Regions from separate parts of the Clostridium lapidicellarium genome, predicted to be linked through region 1. Evidence: riboswitches for the same ligand, from Rfam matches in the RefSeq annotation. Region 1 holds a riboswitch; each other region holds the start of a gene.
What was found. A riboswitch is a leader RNA that binds a small molecule or an ion and turns the genes downstream of it on or off. The one in region 1 is predicted to bind glycine.
Positions count from the first base shown of each region.

Region 2: it holds a riboswitch for glycine, as region 1 does, so the genes downstream of both, AB8S09_RS08300 (ACT domain-containing protein) here and AB8S09_RS09090 (GrdX family protein) in region 1, are expected to answer to the same signal.
Region 3: it holds a riboswitch for glycine, as region 1 does, so the genes downstream of both, gcvT (glycine cleavage system aminomethyltransferase GcvT) here and AB8S09_RS09090 (GrdX family protein) in region 1, are expected to answer to the same signal.

Region 1 is NZ_JBGFFE010000011.1:67,800-74,280, reverse strand. Features, by position in the region: gene AB8S09_RS09105 (glycine/sarcosine/betaine reductase component B subunit) at 1-1,251, opposite strand, end outside; gene AB8S09_RS09100 (thioredoxin family protein) at 1,301-1,633, opposite strand; gene trxB (thioredoxin-disulfide reductase) at 1,660-2,580, opposite strand; gene AB8S09_RS09090 (GrdX family protein) at 2,652-3,062, opposite strand; glycine riboswitch at 3,095-3,151, opposite strand; glycine riboswitch at 3,154-3,309, opposite strand; gene AB8S09_RS09085 (ATP-binding protein) at 3,428-4,018, opposite strand; gene AB8S09_RS09080 (Crp/Fnr family transcriptional regulator) at 4,130-4,807, shown strand; gene AB8S09_RS09075 (methyl-accepting chemotaxis protein) at 5,381-6,208, shown strand; gene AB8S09_RS09070 (asparaginase) at 6,286-6,481, opposite strand, start outside.
Region 2 is NZ_JBGFFE010000010.1:4,644-11,124, forward strand. Features, by position in the region: gene ymfI (elongation factor P 5-aminopentanone reductase) at 1-718, opposite strand, end outside; gene tpx (thiol peroxidase) at 893-1,387, shown strand; gene AB8S09_RS08295 (AEC family transporter) at 1,458-2,402, opposite strand; glycine riboswitch at 2,616-2,705, shown strand; gene AB8S09_RS08300 (ACT domain-containing protein) at 2,830-3,099, shown strand; gene AB8S09_RS08305 (PFL family protein) at 3,117-4,475, shown strand; gene AB8S09_RS08310 (HD-GYP domain-containing protein) at 4,580-5,638, shown strand; gene AB8S09_RS08315 (methyl-accepting chemotaxis protein) at 5,662-6,481, opposite strand, start outside.
Region 3 is NZ_JBGFFE010000025.1:26,889-33,369, reverse strand. Features, by position in the region: gene gcvPA (aminomethyl-transferring glycine dehydrogenase subunit GcvPA) at 1-340, opposite strand, end outside; gene gcvH (glycine cleavage system protein GcvH) at 345-728, opposite strand; gene gcvT (glycine cleavage system aminomethyltransferase GcvT) at 746-1,852, opposite strand; glycine riboswitch at 1,909-2,003, opposite strand; gene AB8S09_RS13495 (nitrogenase component 1) at 2,182-3,519, opposite strand; gene AB8S09_RS13490 (nitrogenase component 1) at 3,503-4,984, opposite strand; gene AB8S09_RS13485 (MetQ/NlpA family ABC transporter substrate-binding protein) at 5,000-5,833, opposite strand; gene AB8S09_RS13480 (methionine ABC transporter permease) at 5,858-6,481, opposite strand, start outside.

The DNA.
Region 1 (6,481 bases):
TTCGCTGGTAGATCCAGTCACAACCTGGAGCTCAGCTTCTATAGTACCATCCGGTCTTAGACTATTTACATGACCGCCTGCAATTATATTGGCAGCATCAAGGTGTCCCAGAACTTTTTTCATCTTTGGAAGTACAACTACTTCATTTGCATTTCCAGCTGTGACAACTGCATCTCCCCTGGTTGTAGAATCTGCCAGAGATTGAGAAGCACCGTCCTGTCCCGCATATTCATCAGTAATGAGGACCGTCTTTATGCCTTCGTCTGTTATCTTATTGCAATTCATTACAAGATCTGCATCAGGGTTCCCAAAACCTTCTTCTGACACAATAACTGCATCGGCTCCGAGATATTTAACCAATTTAGCTGTAAAATCAGAGGATCTTTCCTTATCTGCCAGATACACATTTTCGTTTGTAACTATACAGCCCAGGAAATTGATATCCTTTCCATCCCTGTCATATAAATCTTCAATAACCGGATTGTTCAAATGAACGTAAGTGGGATTTTTGTCGCAGGCAGATACACAGTTCCCACTGACTACTGCACCGTCAAATACCTCTGTAGGATATAAAAACGTAGGAATAACTTTTTTAGCATCTACTCCATAGACATAGGTATCATGCAAGAGTCCCTGGCTTTGAAGCATGTAAACGTATATAACCCTGGGAAGCCCTTCATATTTTTTCACCTGTTCCAATAAAGGTAAGGTTTCGTAAATTTTCACTTCATCCGGTTCTACATTTTTCCCAGCTTCACCGATATAAGCTGCTGCCTTAAACCCAATCATCCTGACAGCTTCTTCATGTTCATGCTGTTTTATTCCTTTCTTGGGCTCACAAACTATAACCAAATTATTCGTCTTTGAAAAAGGAGTATATTTTGCACCTTCACCGCTCATATCTATGATACCTTCCTGAAATCCAACAATACTGCCCGTTGTAACCACTGCAGCTCCACTAAGTACATGTGTCCTGCCTTCTCCTACAGTATCAACTTTGCTTATAAACCCCGGAAATATACCTCCCTTCCCCTCTACCTTAACTCTCGGTTCAATAACATCTTTTACAGGTATGATTCTGGTTTCATCGCCCGGTCTGGCAATATCGACTTTCACCTGTTCAATTCTATCGTCACCGCCAATCTTCTTCAGCAATTCATCTTTGTTAACATAGAGAATTCCATTTACGATCTTTGTTTCATCAGCAAATTGAATATCCCTGATATGAATTTTTCCAATTTCCAGTCGCAATATATTCACCTCCAAATTTATTAAAACCAGGAATTTAAATTCCTAATTTTTACAGTTTAACATAGCAGGACTTGATAAATTCTTCGACATCATCTAGAGATTTTATTTTATCCGCAGTAATCGTACTAGCTTTTTCACCTTTATTGTAAATTATCATGGTAGGCAGTCCTAAAACTTTCTGCCCTATCGCAAGCCTCCTGGCCTTACTTATATTGAGGCTCGAAAATTTAATCTTGTCGCCATATTTATCTTCCAGGCCATGTACTCCAGGCATAAGCTGCTTGCACATTTCACATTTGTCTCCCCAGAAGTCCACAAATACCGGCTTATCAGTATAATTCAGAACCTCCTCGTCAAAATTCTGTTTTGTCAATTCAAGCATTGTAAATTCCTCCTATTCCAATTTTTTTATTTTTCTTCTATATAACTTTCTGCAGTAGTTGCTGCTATAGCACCATCTGCTGCTGCAGTTACAACCTGTCTCAGAGATTTTTCCCTCACATCGCCTGCGGCAAATACTCCGGAAATGTTTGTTTTCATATCTTCATCCGTTATTATATAGTTTCTATCATCCATAGTTAACTTTCCCTTGAAAAGCTGTGATATGGGCTCATATCCCACAAACACAAAACATCCATCTACCTTCAACTTCCTGTTTTCACCTGTAATTTTATTCTTTAAGATCAATCCCTCGAGTATTTCGTCCCCTACAGCCCCTACTACAATAGAATTCCATATAAACTTTATTTTGGGATTGTTAAAGGCCCTTTCCTGCAGTGATTTTGTTGCCCTCAAGGCATCTCTCCTGTGTATAACCGTAACACTGCTAGCAAATTTTGTAAGATAAATTGCTTCGGTGATAGCTGAATCTCCACCGCCTACTACCGCTACATCCAGGTCTGTAAAGAAATCGGCGTCGCAAGTTGCACAGTAGGAAATTCCTCTTCCTCTCAATTTCCTTTCATTATTGAAGCCTGAAAGTCTTGGATTTGCACCTGTGGCAATTATTATTGTCCTGGCCCTATAGGTTTCCTTCTTGCTCTTCAATACCTTGATTGCACCATCAATATCCAAATCTACTATCTCATCTTTTGCAAACTTCACTCCAAAGTCCAAAGCCTGCTTTTTCATTCTCTCGCTTAAACTGGCTCCCGTACAATTTTCAATGGAACCCGGATAATTATCAAGTTCATCCGTGGTAGTTATCTGCCCACCATATTTCGCCCTCTCTATCAACAAAGTATCCATCTTGGATCTTGCTGCATAGAGACCTGCCGACAGACCAGCTGGCCCTCCGCCAATTATTATACAATCGTATAAATGTTCCATACTCATACCTCCTAATATTGTTAAAATATAAACAGTTCTTTATATTCATGTCCCTGCTCACACATAAATTATCAAAGATTATATCTGATCAAATCATAATCTACTACTGAAAAGTCATCCAGCACTTTTTTACTCCAATGTGAAACACCATAATCCCTTAAAAATTTTTGAGTAGTATGAATTCCCATCTCTATATAATTTAAAGACTCCACATCTACAGTATTCTCAGTTGTTTTAGATATTATGACAGTCCTATACGGGACCTCATTGGGCTTCACACCACTTACAAGTGGATGAGTAAGCAGCCTGTGATTTTTATGTATGTAATCTCTAGCTTTTTTTAATACATCCATGGCACTGCCGTCTATGAAATCAATTTCATATCTGTCTGACAGCTTTTCCCTGCATGTTGGATTATTAGTAATTACCATTATGGGTTCTACCATATCATTTTTTCCTTTCAAATTTTTCCTGTTAAACATAAAATAAGGACACGATAAAAGAATTCTCTTTTACCCTGTCCTTTTTACCTGAGAGATTTACTCCTTCGGTGACAAAAACTTTCCAGAGTTTTGTCCTTTTTCGGTCCTTTGACCTGAGAGATTCATATTATCTAAGAGAAATAACACTTACCCCTTCGGCTATCCATTCAAGGATGCTGTAGAACAAAAGTCTGCAGCTAAGTGGTTTTCAAAATTAATTTTCCACTTAATCTCCCGAAAAATTCATCCAAAATTTATAATATTAACTTTTCTACTTTTATTATATATTACATCAGAACACTTTTCCACATTTCTCAACGACATTCCATATTTCATTTTTTGATACATCCCATAAAATTATCATATTAATTTTTATCTTCTATAATATTTCCTTCAATAGATATTACAACTTCCCTATAGGGAACCATCATTCCAGAATTCAGCATTGAATTTTTAACCGCATTTACAATTCCGCCACAGCAGGGTACCTCCATCCTCACTACAGTTATGCTTTTCAAATTATTGTTTTTTATGATATCGGTAAACTTCTCCTCATAATAATCTATATCATCCAGCTTTGGACATCCTATTAAAACAATATGACCCTTTATAAAATCTCTGTGGAAATTTCCATAAGCATAAGACGTACAATCTGCCGCTATTAAAAGTTCTGCATTTTTCAAATAGGGAGCCCTGGGATTTACAAGCTTCAGCTGAACCGGCCATTGTCCGAGTTCCGATACATTTCCTTTATAATTTCTGCTTTCCCTCTCAATTATATCTATTGCACCTCTAGGACACTCCGGAAGGCAGTCTCCAAGGCCATCACAGTATTCATCACCTTTAAGCCGTGCTTTACCACCCACCAATTCTATGGCACCTTCATGACAGGCATTTACACACAAACCGCATCCATCACATTTTTCTCTATCTATATTGACGATCTTTCTCTTCATCATAAATTCCTCCCTTGTTTTTATGCCTATATTATAATAAAATAAAATCATACAATCCGTATCCTATGTTACTGTAAAATAATATTTTTATATATCAAAGCGGAGGAAAATATGAAAAATATATATGACGTATTGAGCAACTGCATATTGATGAAAAACTTTTCAGAAAACGATATTGAAAAATTGCTTGCAAAGATAGAATATACTCCCAGAAAATATTCAAAGGGAGAGGTAATAGCAATTGAAGAATCGGATTGTTCAAAAATAGGAATAGTCATAGACGGAAATGTAGAGGTACAGAAGACATTTTCTTCGGGGAAAGTCATAACTTTAGGTATCTTAAGGGAAAGCGATATATTCGGGGAAGTTATAATATTCTCCAACAGAAATACCTATCCGGCCACTATAACTGCATCGAGCAGTACTTCTGTAATGTTTATATCCAAAGAAGACATATTAAAACTATGTAATATTTTCCCCATGTTTTTAAAAAACTTTATGTCTCTTTTATCCGATAAAATACTCATGTTGAATAAAAAGCTCAAAAATATATCCTATGAAACCATACGTCAGAAAATTTCTTCTTACATATTGGAAGAATACCATCAGCAGAAAAATTTAAAAATATATTTAAACTGTACCAGAAAGGAAATGGCGGATCAGCTGGGAATTCCAAGGCCGTCTCTTTCAAGAGAGCTCATAAACATGAAAAAAGACAATCTAATAGATTTTAACAAAAACCTCATATTTATAAAAGATATAGACTCTCTGGAAGACCTGCTTCTTTGAAGTAAAAAAAGGGAAACGAAAATCGTCTCCCTTCTACTTACTACTTAGCATATTCCTCTTCCACATCCACCACATAATAACAATAATATAATTATTATTATTATTGCACTGCTTCCGCTTCTACCACCACTACAACATCTGTGTGACATATAAAGACCCCCCCTTATTATCTTTAAATTATATTATATAATTTTTAAGTTACCTTAATTTTTTATCTTCTGTTTCTTTATTTCAAAAACCAAGGTATAATTCAGCAGTTTTTATCTAGCATTTTCTTCCAACATCGCCGCAATCAATACCACAACACAATATTAGAATTATTATTATAACCAGTATCTCTTTTCCGCTTCCTCGTCTACCACAACTTCTACGTGACATAAAGATCCCTCCTTATCATCTTTAATAAATTATATTATTAGGTACTCTTTTTTTTCATCATGTGTTCTATACTTTTATAATATTAATTACAATGACAAATGTGACTTTTATTTTCTAAAATAATTAAAAAATACTTCCATTTGTGCTATTGTATAACTATAAACAACATTATTACTAAAATTGGGGGAACCATTTATGGAAGAAATGAAAATTGAAAACAAAATACAACAGGCATTCAATACCTTAATGCCCTACATGCAGTATTTTTTCGACGATGAAATCGCCTTCACTATGTCAACTACCACCCATTTCATTAAAGTCGTAAACAGCGAAAATATAAAAATGAATGCAAAAGCAGGCGATCCGCTGAGGCCGAAGGGAGCCGCCTATGAATGCATAAAAGCGAGAAAAGTATATTCTTCTATAATTCCAAAAGAAACTTTTGGAGTTGAAATAAAAGCCATAGGAATACCAGTAAAAGAGGAAAATAAAATAATAGGAAGTATAGTTCTCGTAAAAAGCCTGAAGAGACATTATGAATTCAATGAAGCATCTAAAATTCTGTCAGAATCCATAGAAAATATCTCACATGCTTCGAATATGCTGTCTTCCGGAATAGAAAACACTGTCAAATCCAGTAAAAAAATATTAGATGAGGTAAAATATGCTTTGAGTAAATCGGAAAATACAGATGAAGTCTTGAATTTTATAAAAAATATAGCTTCTGAAACCAATTTACTCGGTTTAAACGCAGCTATAGAAGCTTCCAGGGCAGGAGAACAGGGAAAAGGATTTTCAGTCGTTGCAAAGGAAATAAGAAAATTATCCAACTCAAGCAGTAACTCCATAAATGAAATAAACTCAACTTTAACTGAAATAAAAAAATCCGTGAGCAATACTTCTCAGGGAATTTCATCCGCAGTAGATAATTTTAAAAACCAATTATCTGAAATACAGAATCTAGATGCTTCAATACAAAATTTAAGTACATTAACAGACAAGCTAAGGAAATTATCGGAATAAATTTCAATATAAAGTACAGAGTCCAATAATTATTTAGGATTAAATATTTTACTCTGTACTTTTTGATTTAGAAAGCTCTAAAGATTTTTTTTCAAGTTAAAATCCGGGAATATGTCGCCTATTTTTTCCCCTACATTGTTTAGATTTTGTCGATTTCTATATTTACCAAGTGATTTGCTTTCAGTCTGATCCAATACATTCAGATCTTCCAGACATTTAACAACGGTTGGCCATAACGCCCTGTCAACATTACCATCTTCTATCTTGATTGCC
Region 2 (6,481 bases), on a different contig from region 1:
TAATCTGACTTGTCATGTAAGAAGAAGAACCTCCTGCCAAAAAACATACTACTTTTGCAACTTCATCACTATTTCCAAACTTGCCCATGGGAATTTCTTCTTTTAAAATTTCTCTATCTTCAGCTTTTAAACAGGCATTCATCTGTGTATCTATTACACCTGGCGCTACGGCATTTACTCTGATATTAGAAGGTGCCATCTCCTTTCCAAGAGATCTGGTAAAAATATTTATGGCACCTTTTGTGGCAGAATAAATTGATTCACAGGAAGCACCGACATTTCCCCACATGGATGAAATATTTATTATAGATCCGCTTTTTCTTGAAATCATATGCTTTAACACACAATGTGTACAATTCAACATTCCTTTAAAATTGACATCTATTATGGAATCCCACTGTTTTTGCTGCATATCTACAAACAGACCTATATGACATATACCTGCATTATTTACCAGTACATCTATTTTGCCCATTTTGCCTATGGCATCTCTCACTATTTTCTCCGCATCCTCATACAAGCTAACGTCGCCCTGAACTACAATTCCAGTAGAACCAGCTTCTCTTACCATTTCCAGAGTTTTATATGCCCCTTTTTCATCTCTATTATAATTTATTACCACAGCGGCACCACATTTTGCAATATTTACAGCAATACTTCTCCCTATACCTCTGGATGCACCAGTAATTACAACAATTTTTCCTCCCAAATCTTCCATATAAATTTCCTCCTTTTAGAATCAAACCTGCATTACTTCAAGAAACATTATACATTAACTCTACATAATGGCAAAATAAAATTATAGTAAATTTGCATATTCTGCACATTTATGCTATTATAATTATAATAAATAATAATTCTCAATTAATATAATTTATTTGGAGGGATATATATGAATTTAACATTTCAGGGAAAAAGCGTAAGACTCTCTGGCAGTCCTCTTAAAGTTGGCGATGCTGTGCCAAATTTTACTGTTATAAACAATGCAATGGATACAGTTTCTTTAAAAGACACAAACGGTGTTAGAATATTTTTAACAGTACCTTCTATAGACACACCGGTTTGTGATCTGGAGACCAGAACTTTTAACGAAAAAACATCAGAAATTCCAGGCGTGACTGTATATACAGTATCCATGGATCTGCCCTTCGCCCAGAGCCGCTGGTGTGCAGCTAATGGAATAAAAAATGTAATTACAGTATCGGATTTTAAAGATAGGACATTTGGTAAAAATTTTGGAACATACATGGAGGATTTAGGTCTGTTGGCCAGAACTGCCTTTGTAGTTAACAGCACAAACAAAATCACCTATGTAGAATATGTACCTGAAGTTACAAATCAGCCAAACTTCGATGCCATATTAAATGCCGCTAAAAAAGCAAAATAAAGTGAATATACAGTACAAAAGATTCCTGGATCCCAAAGGTTCAAGAATCTTTTTTTTAACTTAATCTGAACTATATAAATATCATGAATATTGGAATAACAACTATACAAGCAAGTGTAGTGATAACAGTCACAATGCTGGCATATTTGTAATCTGCACCATAACCTTTTGCTACAATACTTGTATTGGTCATTGCAGGCATAATGGATTGGATAATAAATACTTTCCCCATCAGCGGCGGTACATGGATAAAATGAAGCAGCAGCATAACCAAAACAGGTGAAAGAGCAAATCGGGCAGCAAGCAAAATCAACAGTTCCCTATCAAATTTCAGTTCGGAAAATTTAACCGAACTCAGTACCAATCCAATGAAGATTAAAGCAAAAGGTGTCGTTGGAAATCCCAGATAGTTTAAAGTATCCATTACAAAATTCGGCAGATTTATTTTTAGGATGATTAGCAGAATCCCAACCATAAACCCCAGCAATGCAGGTGTTAGGATTTTTTTGGCTGTCGCTTTTGAAAAAAAAGAAACATTCTTGGCTAAATTTCCATCACGACTGATTTCATAATTTCCGATTGTCCAAAAATATGTTGTATTAACTATATAATAAATCAATACATAGGGTACACTTTTTTGTCCAAACAATTCCAAGTTAATTGGAAGTCCAACAAAAAATGTATTAGAGCAAAAAAATATAGATCTAAAGATTCCTTTATGTCTCCTTGGAACTTTGAGCAAATTGCTGATTAAAACAGACAGTATATACATGCTTCCCATGGAGATAAGTGGAACTAAAATTCCACTTATCAGAGAAAAAAACTTACTGCGGTCAAAATTGCCAACTAGATTCCAAATCATATAACAGGGAAGTGCAATATTCAGCAAATATTTAGTTATCGCACTTCCAAATTTATCATCTATCCACTTTGCACGTGACATAAAATAACCAACCATTATCATTACAATGATCGGAATGATGCTTTCTAAAGATGTAAAAAAAGTAAGTAGCATATTATAAACTCCAGATTCTCAAAATAATTTTATATTAAAATATCAACGTCTATTTTACTCTAAATACACACAACATTCAATTTATAATAAAGTTAATCTTAAGGTAAAATTATCACAACATCAATTTGAATTATAATAAAAAACATGTTATAATCACTTTAATAATTTAACAGGCTGGATGAAGCTGGCGGAATATATCCATAGACCGTTAGCTGACAAGCCTCTGGAGAGACTCGTAAAGAGCGCCGAAGGGGAAAACTGTCTACAGTGAAACTCTCAGGTAAAGAGGACAGAGGATTTTATCCAAAATAGTAAATTTCTAATTATTTGCTGTTTTAATTCCTTGTTTACCAGAGATTAAATTTAATTTAATCTCTTTTTTGTTTCTTAAATAATTATCAATATTGAAGGGAGATGAATTCAACAGATGAAGGCATTCATAACTGTAATCGGAAAAGACAAAGTTGGTATTATCTACAAAATAACTTCTGTGTTGTTTGAAAACAATATAAATATTCTAGACATCAATCAAACTCTGATAGAAAATTATTTTACCATGATAATGCTGGTAGATTTAAGCAAAATGAAAACAGATTTTACAAGCATAAAAAATATACTTGAAAATAAGGCAAGAGAAATGGGTGTTGATATCAAGATTCAAAGAGAAGACATATTTACTTCTATGCAAGAAATCTAAACTGGAGTGTGAACAATATGATAAATACCAAAAACATAATGGAAACAATAAATATGATAGATAAGGAAAATCTCGATATAAGGACAATCACAATGGGCATATCCCTCATGGATTGTATAGACAGCGACGGGAAGAAAGCCAGAATAAAAATATACGACAAAATAACCAGATGTGCTGAAAACCTGGTTAAAACTGCGGAACAAATCGAAACGGAATATGGAATACCAATAATACATAAAAGAGTATCCGTATCCCCCATTTCACTTGTGGCTCAATCAACCTCCGACAAAGACTATGTAAAATTTGCACAGACTCTAGACAAAACTACAAAAACCCTCGGTATAGATTTTATCGGAGGATTCACAACACTTGTCCATAAGGGTTATTCAAAGGGAGATAGAATACTCATAGAATCCATACCTGAAGCACTGGCATCCACCAATAAGGTCTGCTCTTCGGTGAATGTTGCAACTACAAAAGCCGGAATAAATATGGATGCAGTAAAGGATATGGGGAGGATAGTGAAAAAAACTGCTTATCTCACCAGAGAAGACGACAGCATAGGATGCGCCAAATTGGTGGTATTTTCAAATGCTGTAGAAGACAATCCTTTTATGGCTGGGGCATTTCATGGAATTGGAGAAGCTGATACCATAATAAATGTAGGCGTAAGTGGTCCCGGCGTGGTAAAATCTGCATTGGAGAAAGTAAAGGGGGAAAATTTCGGCACAGTAACTGAAACTATAAAAAAAACTGCTTTTAAAATAACCAGAATGGGACAATTAGTGGCTGATGAGGCTTCAAAAAGATTGAAAGTACCCTTTGGAATAGTTGACCTGTCATTGGCACCTACACCTGCAGTAGGAGACAGTGTAGCGAGAATTCTCGAAGAAATGGGATTGGAAAGCTGTGGATGTCCAGGTACAACGGCAGCACTTGCACTTTTAAACGACTCAGTTAAAAAAGGTGGTATAATGGCTGCATCACAAGTTGGAGGTCTAAGCGGTGCTTTCATACCGGTAAGTGAAGATGAGGGAATGATAAATGCAGTAAATGCAGGTTCTCTCAATTTGGAAAAGCTGGAGGCCATGACATGTGTATGTTCCGTTGGACTTGACATGATAGGCATACCGGGAAATACACCGGAATCAACCATATCTGCCATAATTGCAGATGAAGCTGCCATAGGAATGATAAACTGTAAAACAACTGCAACAAGGTTAATACCAGTTTATAATAAATCCGTAGGAGAAGAGGCAAATTTTGGTGGTCTCCTTGGAAAAGCTCCCATAATGCCTGTAAGCAAATTTTCCAGTAAACTTTTTATAAATAGGGGCGGCAGAATTCCGGCACCAATTCACAGCTTTAAAAACTAAAATGCCTAATTTGGCCTCAAACATATTTAGAATTATAAAATTAATACGATAAATTGTTATATTACTATATATTTCTAAATCAACAATATATGAGGTGAAACAATATGGCATGGGAAAAGAAACTTATTCCAGTTACCGAACTAAAGCCTGGAATGATGTCTTCAGAAGATGTAATTTTTGAAGATAAAATGTTATTGTCAAAAAATAATATCGTTACAAAACCTACTATAGATAAATTGAAACAAAATTACCTTGTGGATAAAATAGAAGTTTATGTAAAAAATGATTCTGATAGTCCATTAATTATTAAAACAAATACAATACAAAAAATAGAAAATGATTTTAACGAATTTTCTCTAAGTTTAAAACGTATATTCAACAACATATCTAAATTAAAAGTTCCTGAAATGAATGAAATAAGGATTTTTTCAAAAAAAATACAGGAGGAATTTAAGTCCACGGGAATAGTTATCAGAAATATTGTGTTTTACGGCAGTGGAAATGACACCATATACAGACACAGTATAAATGTATCTGCTATAAGTTTCATATTGGGAAAATGGTTGAATTTCAGCCAGCGAGAATTAAATTTATTGACCTATTCAGCAATATTGCATGACTTTGGCAAAACCAAAATCAGCAAAGATATAATAAACAAAACCGGTGCTCTCACTCCAAAAGAATATAAAATTTTTAAAAATCACCCTATTATAGGTTATAAATTCATAAAAAGCATTCCATACTTAGATCCCTCTGTAGGCTACGGGGTACTGATGCACCACGAGAAAATCGATGGATCTGGATATCCATTAGGTATAACTGGAGATAAAATACATGCATTTGCTAAAATAATAGCCATTGCAGATTTATTTGATGCTGTGAACTCTTCAAAATATCATAAAAAAGTAAGGGGTCCTTTTGAAGCCCTGAGGATAATTCAGGAACAGAGCTTGGAAAAACTTGATTGTAAATACTGCAGTGTATTTTTAAATCACATAATAAATTATTTCATGGGAGAAAATGTGCTATTAAACAACGGGAAAAAATGCAAGGTAATTCAAGTCCAGATAAATGATCTTACAAATCCGCTGCTCCTAAGCGAAGATAATTTCCTGGATTTAAGAAAAGAAAAAGATCTGTATGTGGAAAAGTTGATCATATGATCAACTTTTCCCCTTTTTTAAAGTCAAATCTTAAATTTTTGAATGATTACATTGAGCTTTTGAGCTGAATCCGACTGCTCTCTAGCAGTTTTATCAACTTGTATCATTTCCTGTGCGGCATCACTTATAATATCCTGAATTTGGTTGGTGCTTTCAGAAGACTTCTGTGCAATACCGGCCATGCCGCTTACCGCTTTAGTAACTTCATTTGTTGTGTTTTTAATATCTTCCGTCATAGAGGTCAGATGACTTAGAGAATCGGATGTAAATTGGGAATCCTTGTAATATCTTTCTCCTGTACTCATATAATTATCAAGCTGCAAATTCACATTTTCATCAATAAATCTTAAAGTCTGATGACTGGCGTCAGAGAGATTTTTAAAAGCTTCTTGAACTTTTTCCACTACATCTTGAATAGTAGAAACAGTTTCTGAAGACTGTTCGGCCAACTTCCTAACTTCTTCCGCAACCACTGCAAATCCCTTTCCATGCTCTCCTGCTCTCGCAGCTTCAATGGCCGCATTTAACGCCAAAAGATTGGTCTGTTCTGCAATATTCGCTATTATATCTGCCATTTCCTTTATCTTTGAAACTACTTTTCCATCCTCTATGGCTTTAAGTATATTCTTCTCTTCATCTTTATAAATGGATTTGCATTCTTCTATAGCCTCTTGGGCACTTTTTTGGACAGAAAGGGCATTTTCTTTGGAATTGTTTGCATTTTCATTCACATTCATAGCTTGATTGGATAACTGATTTATATTCGAATCTATCTCTTCCACTGATGCAGTGACTTCCTGGGCTGAGGCCGTTGTTTCCTGCGAACCGTTTACTATGTCGCTT
Region 3 (6,481 bases), on a different contig from region 1:
TACTCTGTAGGGTACCCTGGCTTATCTCAGCCTGATAAGGAGTATATGCAGTATAAAATTCAGATCTCGATATTATGTGTCTCACTATGGAAGGTATATAATGATCATAAGCTCCTGCACCTAGAAAACAGGTTAATTCACTACAGCTCCTATTCAATTTCGCAATATCGTCAATATAGGACTTCACTTCAAGTTCGGACATTCCATCATTAATATCCAATTTTCTTTTCAGACGTATGCTCTCAGGTATGTCAGAAAATAAGTCATCTATTTTATTTATTCCTATTTTTTTCAACATAATTTGTCTGTCTTCATCCGTCAGCGGCAAATAAGGATGCATAATATCACTCTCCATCACATAAATTTTTATAATTTTTTGAATCCAAGAGTTCGCTAAGTTGTGAATTATCTGACATTTCAATGCAAATTATCCAGTTTTCATAGGGATCCTGGTTTACATATTCAGGATTATCCACAAGTCCCTCATTTACTTTAATCACCCTGCCCGATACAGGCATATACAGATCTGAAGCTGCTTTTACAGATTCCACCGCTCCAAAGACTTCACCCTTCTCAAATTCTGAATCCACCTCGGGCAAATCAACAAATACAATATCGCCTAAAGAATCCTGGGCAAAATCAGTTATGCCCACATAAGCTTTATTCCCATCATCTGCCTTTATCCATTCGTGATCCTTCGTATAAAATGCTCCCTCTAAAGTTTTCATCTACAACTTCCTCCCCATCATTTTTTATAATTTTTTTTATAAAATCTTTTATTTACAACTTCCGCTTTAAGAAACCTGCCTCTTATTTTTACAAAAATCTCAGTTCCAAGTCTGGAATAACTCGAGTTTACAAGAGCAAGTCCCAAATTCTTCTTTAGTGACGGGGATCTGTATCCCGTAGTCACTTCACCTATCTTCCTATCTTCTTTAAAGACCTCATATCCCTTTCTTGGAATACCCCTGTCTATCATTTCAAATCCAATTATCTTCCTTTTAAGCCCCTCTTTTTTCTGCTTTAAAAGGGAAATCTTCCCTATGAAATCTTTTTTGTCCAGTTTTACAAAAAATCCCAGTCCGGCTTCAAGAGGAGTAATGAATTCAGAAAGTTCATTGCCATAGAGAGGGAGATTCACTTCAAACCTCAGTGTATCTCTTGCACCTAGTCCCACTGGTTTTATGCCCTCTTTCCTTCCGGCTTCAAGTATATTGTTCCACAGATATTCTGCATTTTCAGTACTGGAATAAATTTCAAACCCATCTTCTCCCGTATATCCTGTTCTGGATATCATGCATTTTCTCCCGCAGACCGATACATCCCTCCTGCAAAAGAAAAACTTAATTTCCTCCAAATTCACATCGGTGAGTTTTTGAAGTATGTTTTGGGCTTCAGGTCCCTGAAGTGCCAGCTGTATAATGGAAGAAGATATATTTGCAATTTTCACATCAAAACCATCACAATTTTCAAGCATCCAGTTGATATCCTTTTCAATGTTTGCAGCATTTATGACCAAGAAGAAATGTCCTCCATCAAATCTGTATACTATAATATCATCTACAACTCCGCCATTTTGATAACACATGGGGCTGTACATCACCTGATTGTCCTCAAGCACAGATGCATCATTTGTAATCAAATTCTGTACAAATTTCAGGGCATCTTTTCCCCTTATATCAGCTTCACCCATATGCGAAACATCAAATAAACCAGCTTTTTCCCTGACCGCATTGTGTTCGGGTATTATGCCCTCAAATTGTACCGGCATAGACCATCCTGCAAAATCTATCATCTTTGCACCATATTTTTTATAGGAATCAAACAGTGCAGTTTTCTTTAATTTCTCCACAGCAAACCCTCCTGATCATATTTTTAGATAGCAAAAAAGACATGAAAACAAACTGTTCACATGTCCCTGTTCATTTACCTGAGAGTTTCGATGCAAAACATCTTTCACCTTCGGTACTGCTTTAAAATGCAGATTTTCCAGAGCTTTGTCCCATGACGTTATATTATACCTGAAAGTTTCTGATATAGTTGTGAAAATATATCATTGCTCCTTCGGTTAACATACGTTGTTATCTCACGCCACAATCATCCAAACCAACTTTTATACTACTACATTAATAATACATCCTAAAGCAAATTATTTCAATAAAATATTTCCAATTGAGTATATTATTTATAGGTATTCAATATACTGCTGTATATATCCTCCATCAGGGTCAATCCGCCGCTGTATCCGACGTAACTCCTGTTCAGCACCAGCCTGTGCAGAACTGGAATAGATATATTTATCCAAAATCCATTCAGCTCAGAAGCTATATCCCTGTCCCAGGAACTTCCCAATATAAGAGGCCTGTAATTTTCAAGGGGATATTTTCTCAGGCTTTCATGAATTTTACCTCCGTCTATTTCAAATATAACCTTTGAAGAAAAAGTATCCGACAGGTGGACAAATTCCTGTTTTATGCCATGTCTATATTTTTCAGGAGTGTCATCCGTTATATACTGCTGTCCCGGGACAATTCCAAGTTCATTCACCAGAAATTTGCTTATTCCCAGCGCATAAAAAGAATCCGTTATATTAAAAAACCTATCTGCCATATCATATCTAAATTCTATGAAAAAGTCCAAGGACCTCTCAATATAATAATAAAATCTCTTTTCCTCCTTTTCTATAAATTCTTCAACTCTTTTCCTGTCCAGTTGTGCAAATTCTGCAACAGTTCTCAAAAATTTGCCGGTTTCCTTTGCCCCTATTGGCAGTATTGGATAGTGCAGGTATGGAGTCCCATACTTCTTTTCCAGATGCTTTGCAATATTCAGCCCCACCCAGGGTGAAAGCACCAGATTAAACTGGGCGTCGGGAATTGTCTTCCACTCATTCACCCCTTTCGACTCCGTACCAAAAAGTATATTTACTTTAAGGCCTATTCCCTGAAGCAGCTTTTTTATTCCCAGCAAATTGCCGGTCCAGAAGGAATCTTGATAGGGAAGCACAGACCAAACATTTACAAGACCTCTCTTCACTTTTACTCTCTTTTCCCCTATAAATTGATCTATGATGGCTTCAACCACCATCTCGTGCCCTTTAAAATTACTCCCCCTGAATCCACCTGTCTCGGCGCAGACTATCGGAATACCCCTATCTCTATATTCACTTACTATTTCTTCCACATCATCCCCTATTATGTCCGCAGTGCACCCTGTCAAAACCACTAACAGATCAGCTTTTAAAACTTTCAAAGCTCCATCTATAACCTGTCTCAATCTTTTTTCTCCCCCAAATACAACTTCCCTTTCAGTTGTATTTGTACAGGGAACAGAGCTCCCGCCTGAATATCCTATACCCTGGTATCCCGAGGCGACACTCAGTCCGTCATAAAGCTTGATTCCGCAGCCAGGACCGGAGTGTATTATTGGAATAGCTTTTTTGATGGCCAATACAGACTGTTCCGCTCCCAATGCACAATAATGCCTGGGCTGCTCAACTATATCAGTCGTTTTTGCCATTACATCCACCTCCTAGAAAAGTACAGGGATCCTGCTTCAACCACCAATCGGTATAGGGAAGCTCACAGTGACAGGCAATATTTTTTACAAATTCTTTAGTGGCAAGAACATCAATTATTTTATTGCCATAATTTATAAGTCCCCCGTATCCAAGTCCAAACTGCTCATCCCCCATTAAAAATGTAGGTATTCCAAGCTTTGGTCCCCAGGAAGACATCCCACCGTGTCTGGCTACCAGCAGGTCGGGTTTCAACCTATTGAGTATATTTACCAGTTCAAAGGGCTGCTTGTTGCACACATCATAATTTTCAATGTCGCCATAATTTCTCACTACATGTCCCAAGCTGTCACTTTCGGGATTTCTGTCGTCATAACACGGATCGTGGTGAAATATGGCTGCCCCCACCACTTCCATGTGAAGATCTCTTAAAAGAGCTATGAGACTGTGACCATGGGCTGCCCCAGCAGTTACATACACTCTTTTGCCCTCGAGTTTTTCCCTGAGCCTTTCAAGCTTTGGGGCAATCCTGTGCTTCTCCGATTTTATGAGTTCCTCCACTTCACTTTCCCTGCCGACAGCTTTTCCAAGCTCCCTAAACCACATATCAGTTCCAGTTATCCCATATGGAGGCGGCGACTTGACTTCAGCCACCCCATATTCCTGTTCGAGTCCAGCAGCCAGATATGTCCCCAAGGTAGGACATACCTGCACTGTAGCAGCAGATTCAGATATTCTCTCCAATTTTTCTATATTTGAAAAAGGGACGATGTAATTGGGCTTCAGCCCTATTCGGCCAAATAAATCCGTAAATATATCACTCCCCCAAAAATTAATTACATTTACAACGTCACTTTTCTTTTCAACGGGGGGCTTAACAATTTTCCTCAAAATAGCATGATAAGCAGCATCAAAACCCGTCGTCCAAATTCTTGATCTAAACCCCTCACAGGACACATATGCCACAGGTATGCCCAATTCTTCCTGTAATTTGTCAGTCACGCCTTCCACGTCATCTCCAATAATTCCGGAAGCGCAGGATGCAGTTACAAAAATTGCCTTGGGATTGAACCTTTTATATGCTTCACGCACAGTCTTTTCCAATTTGAAAACTCCGCCGTAAATCATATCTTTTTCCTGCAGATTGGTATTTAGCAATCTGGCATTTTTCAGCGGCATATTTCTTCTCCTCTGTCCCACCCTGTTTGTAAAATTATAATCTTGGAAATCGGCACAGCACCCTATTGGAGCATGATTTATTACCACTGCATCTTGTATCATAGCCAGCTGACAAAGTGCATTTCCCGAGCTGCACCCGAGGCATTGGCTAAAACTTCTTCTTCTGTCGCATAATTTGCCTTTTTTATAGCTATCGCACAATTCTCCGGCAGTTCCGGCAAAACCCGTAATTGAACCCAGCCTGGATTCCCTTACCTCCACTTCCGGGGATTTTATATCAATACCCAATACTACACCTCCTCTTTAAAAAGCTGGCACTACTGCAACTCCATACTTTTTCTTTATAAAATTCTTGACATCTTCTGAATTGAGAGCTTTTACTACTGCTTTTATTTCTTTTCTATTTTCATCGCCCTTCCTCACAACAATTATATTTGCATAAGGTGATTTACTGCCCTCCCTGAACAGTGCTTTATTGGGATCCATCTTAGCTTCAAGTACAAGATTCGTATTTATTACAGCACCGTCCACATCTTTTAATACCCTGGGAAGTTGAGCCGCATCCACTTCCTCGAATTGCAGATTTTTAGTATTTTTGGCAATATCCGAAGGCGTTGCACTGTAATTGGCTATCCCTGATTTCAATTTGATAAGCCCCTCTGTCTCAAGAAGTGCCAGTGCCCTGTATTCATTGGATGAATTGTTAGGTATGGCGATTTTGGCACCATTTTTAATATCATTTTTACTTTTGATTTTATCGGAATAAAAACCCATTGGTTCAACATGGACTTTTCCAGCCACAGCAAAATTATATCCCTTTTCCTTGGCTACGGATTTCAGATAAGGCAAATGCTGAAAATAATTTGCATCTATTTGTTTTTCCTGCAGGGCGGGGTTAAGCTGGTCCTCGTCATCCAGCACCACGACATCTAAATTAATGCCCTCCTTTGCCAGCATAGGTTTTACATGATTTAATATTTCCGCATGGGGCACCGCTGCCGCCCCTATCTTTACTGTAGTATTTTTGTTCTTGCCGCTTCCGCCGTCCGTACTGCCAGAACTATTCCCGCAGCCCGGAAGCAGTCCAATCACTACAGTCAATGCCAGTACCAGCAACATCACACTTTTCTTTTTCACATCGATTCATCTCCTTTAAAACATTCAATCAAATTTATATCTCTTTTTATTTATATATCTGGAAATATGATCTCCAGAAAACTGTATAAGCTGTACCAGACAAATCAGCAGCACAACAGTAGCTATCATAATATCTTTGCGAAATCTTTCATAACCAAAACGTATTGCCAGGCTTCCGAGACCTCCCGCTCCTATTGCACCGGCTACGGCAGTAAATTCAATAATGGATATGATTGAAATCGTAATCCCCCTTACAAGGGAAGGCAGTGCTTCTGGTATCAAAACTTTTAATATTATCTGAAAAGGCTTTGCACCAACAGCCAAAGCCGCCTCAATTTTTCCCCACTGTACTTCTTCTATAGAAGTTTCAATAATTCTGGCTAAAAAAGGTGCTATCCCTATGGATATTGGAACAATAGCCGCTTTCATCCCAAGTGTAGTCCCAACAATCAACCTGGCCAGAGGCAGCAAAACTACAATTAATATTATTGAGGGAAGGGATCTTATTGCATTTACCACAGCTGCCAGAACCTTATTCAATTTTTCATGTTCCAGAATATGTCCTTTCTTAGTAACCACCAATATGATTCCAAGCGGCATACCTATAAGAAGCGCTATGAAACCTGATATAGCCACCATCTCTATTGT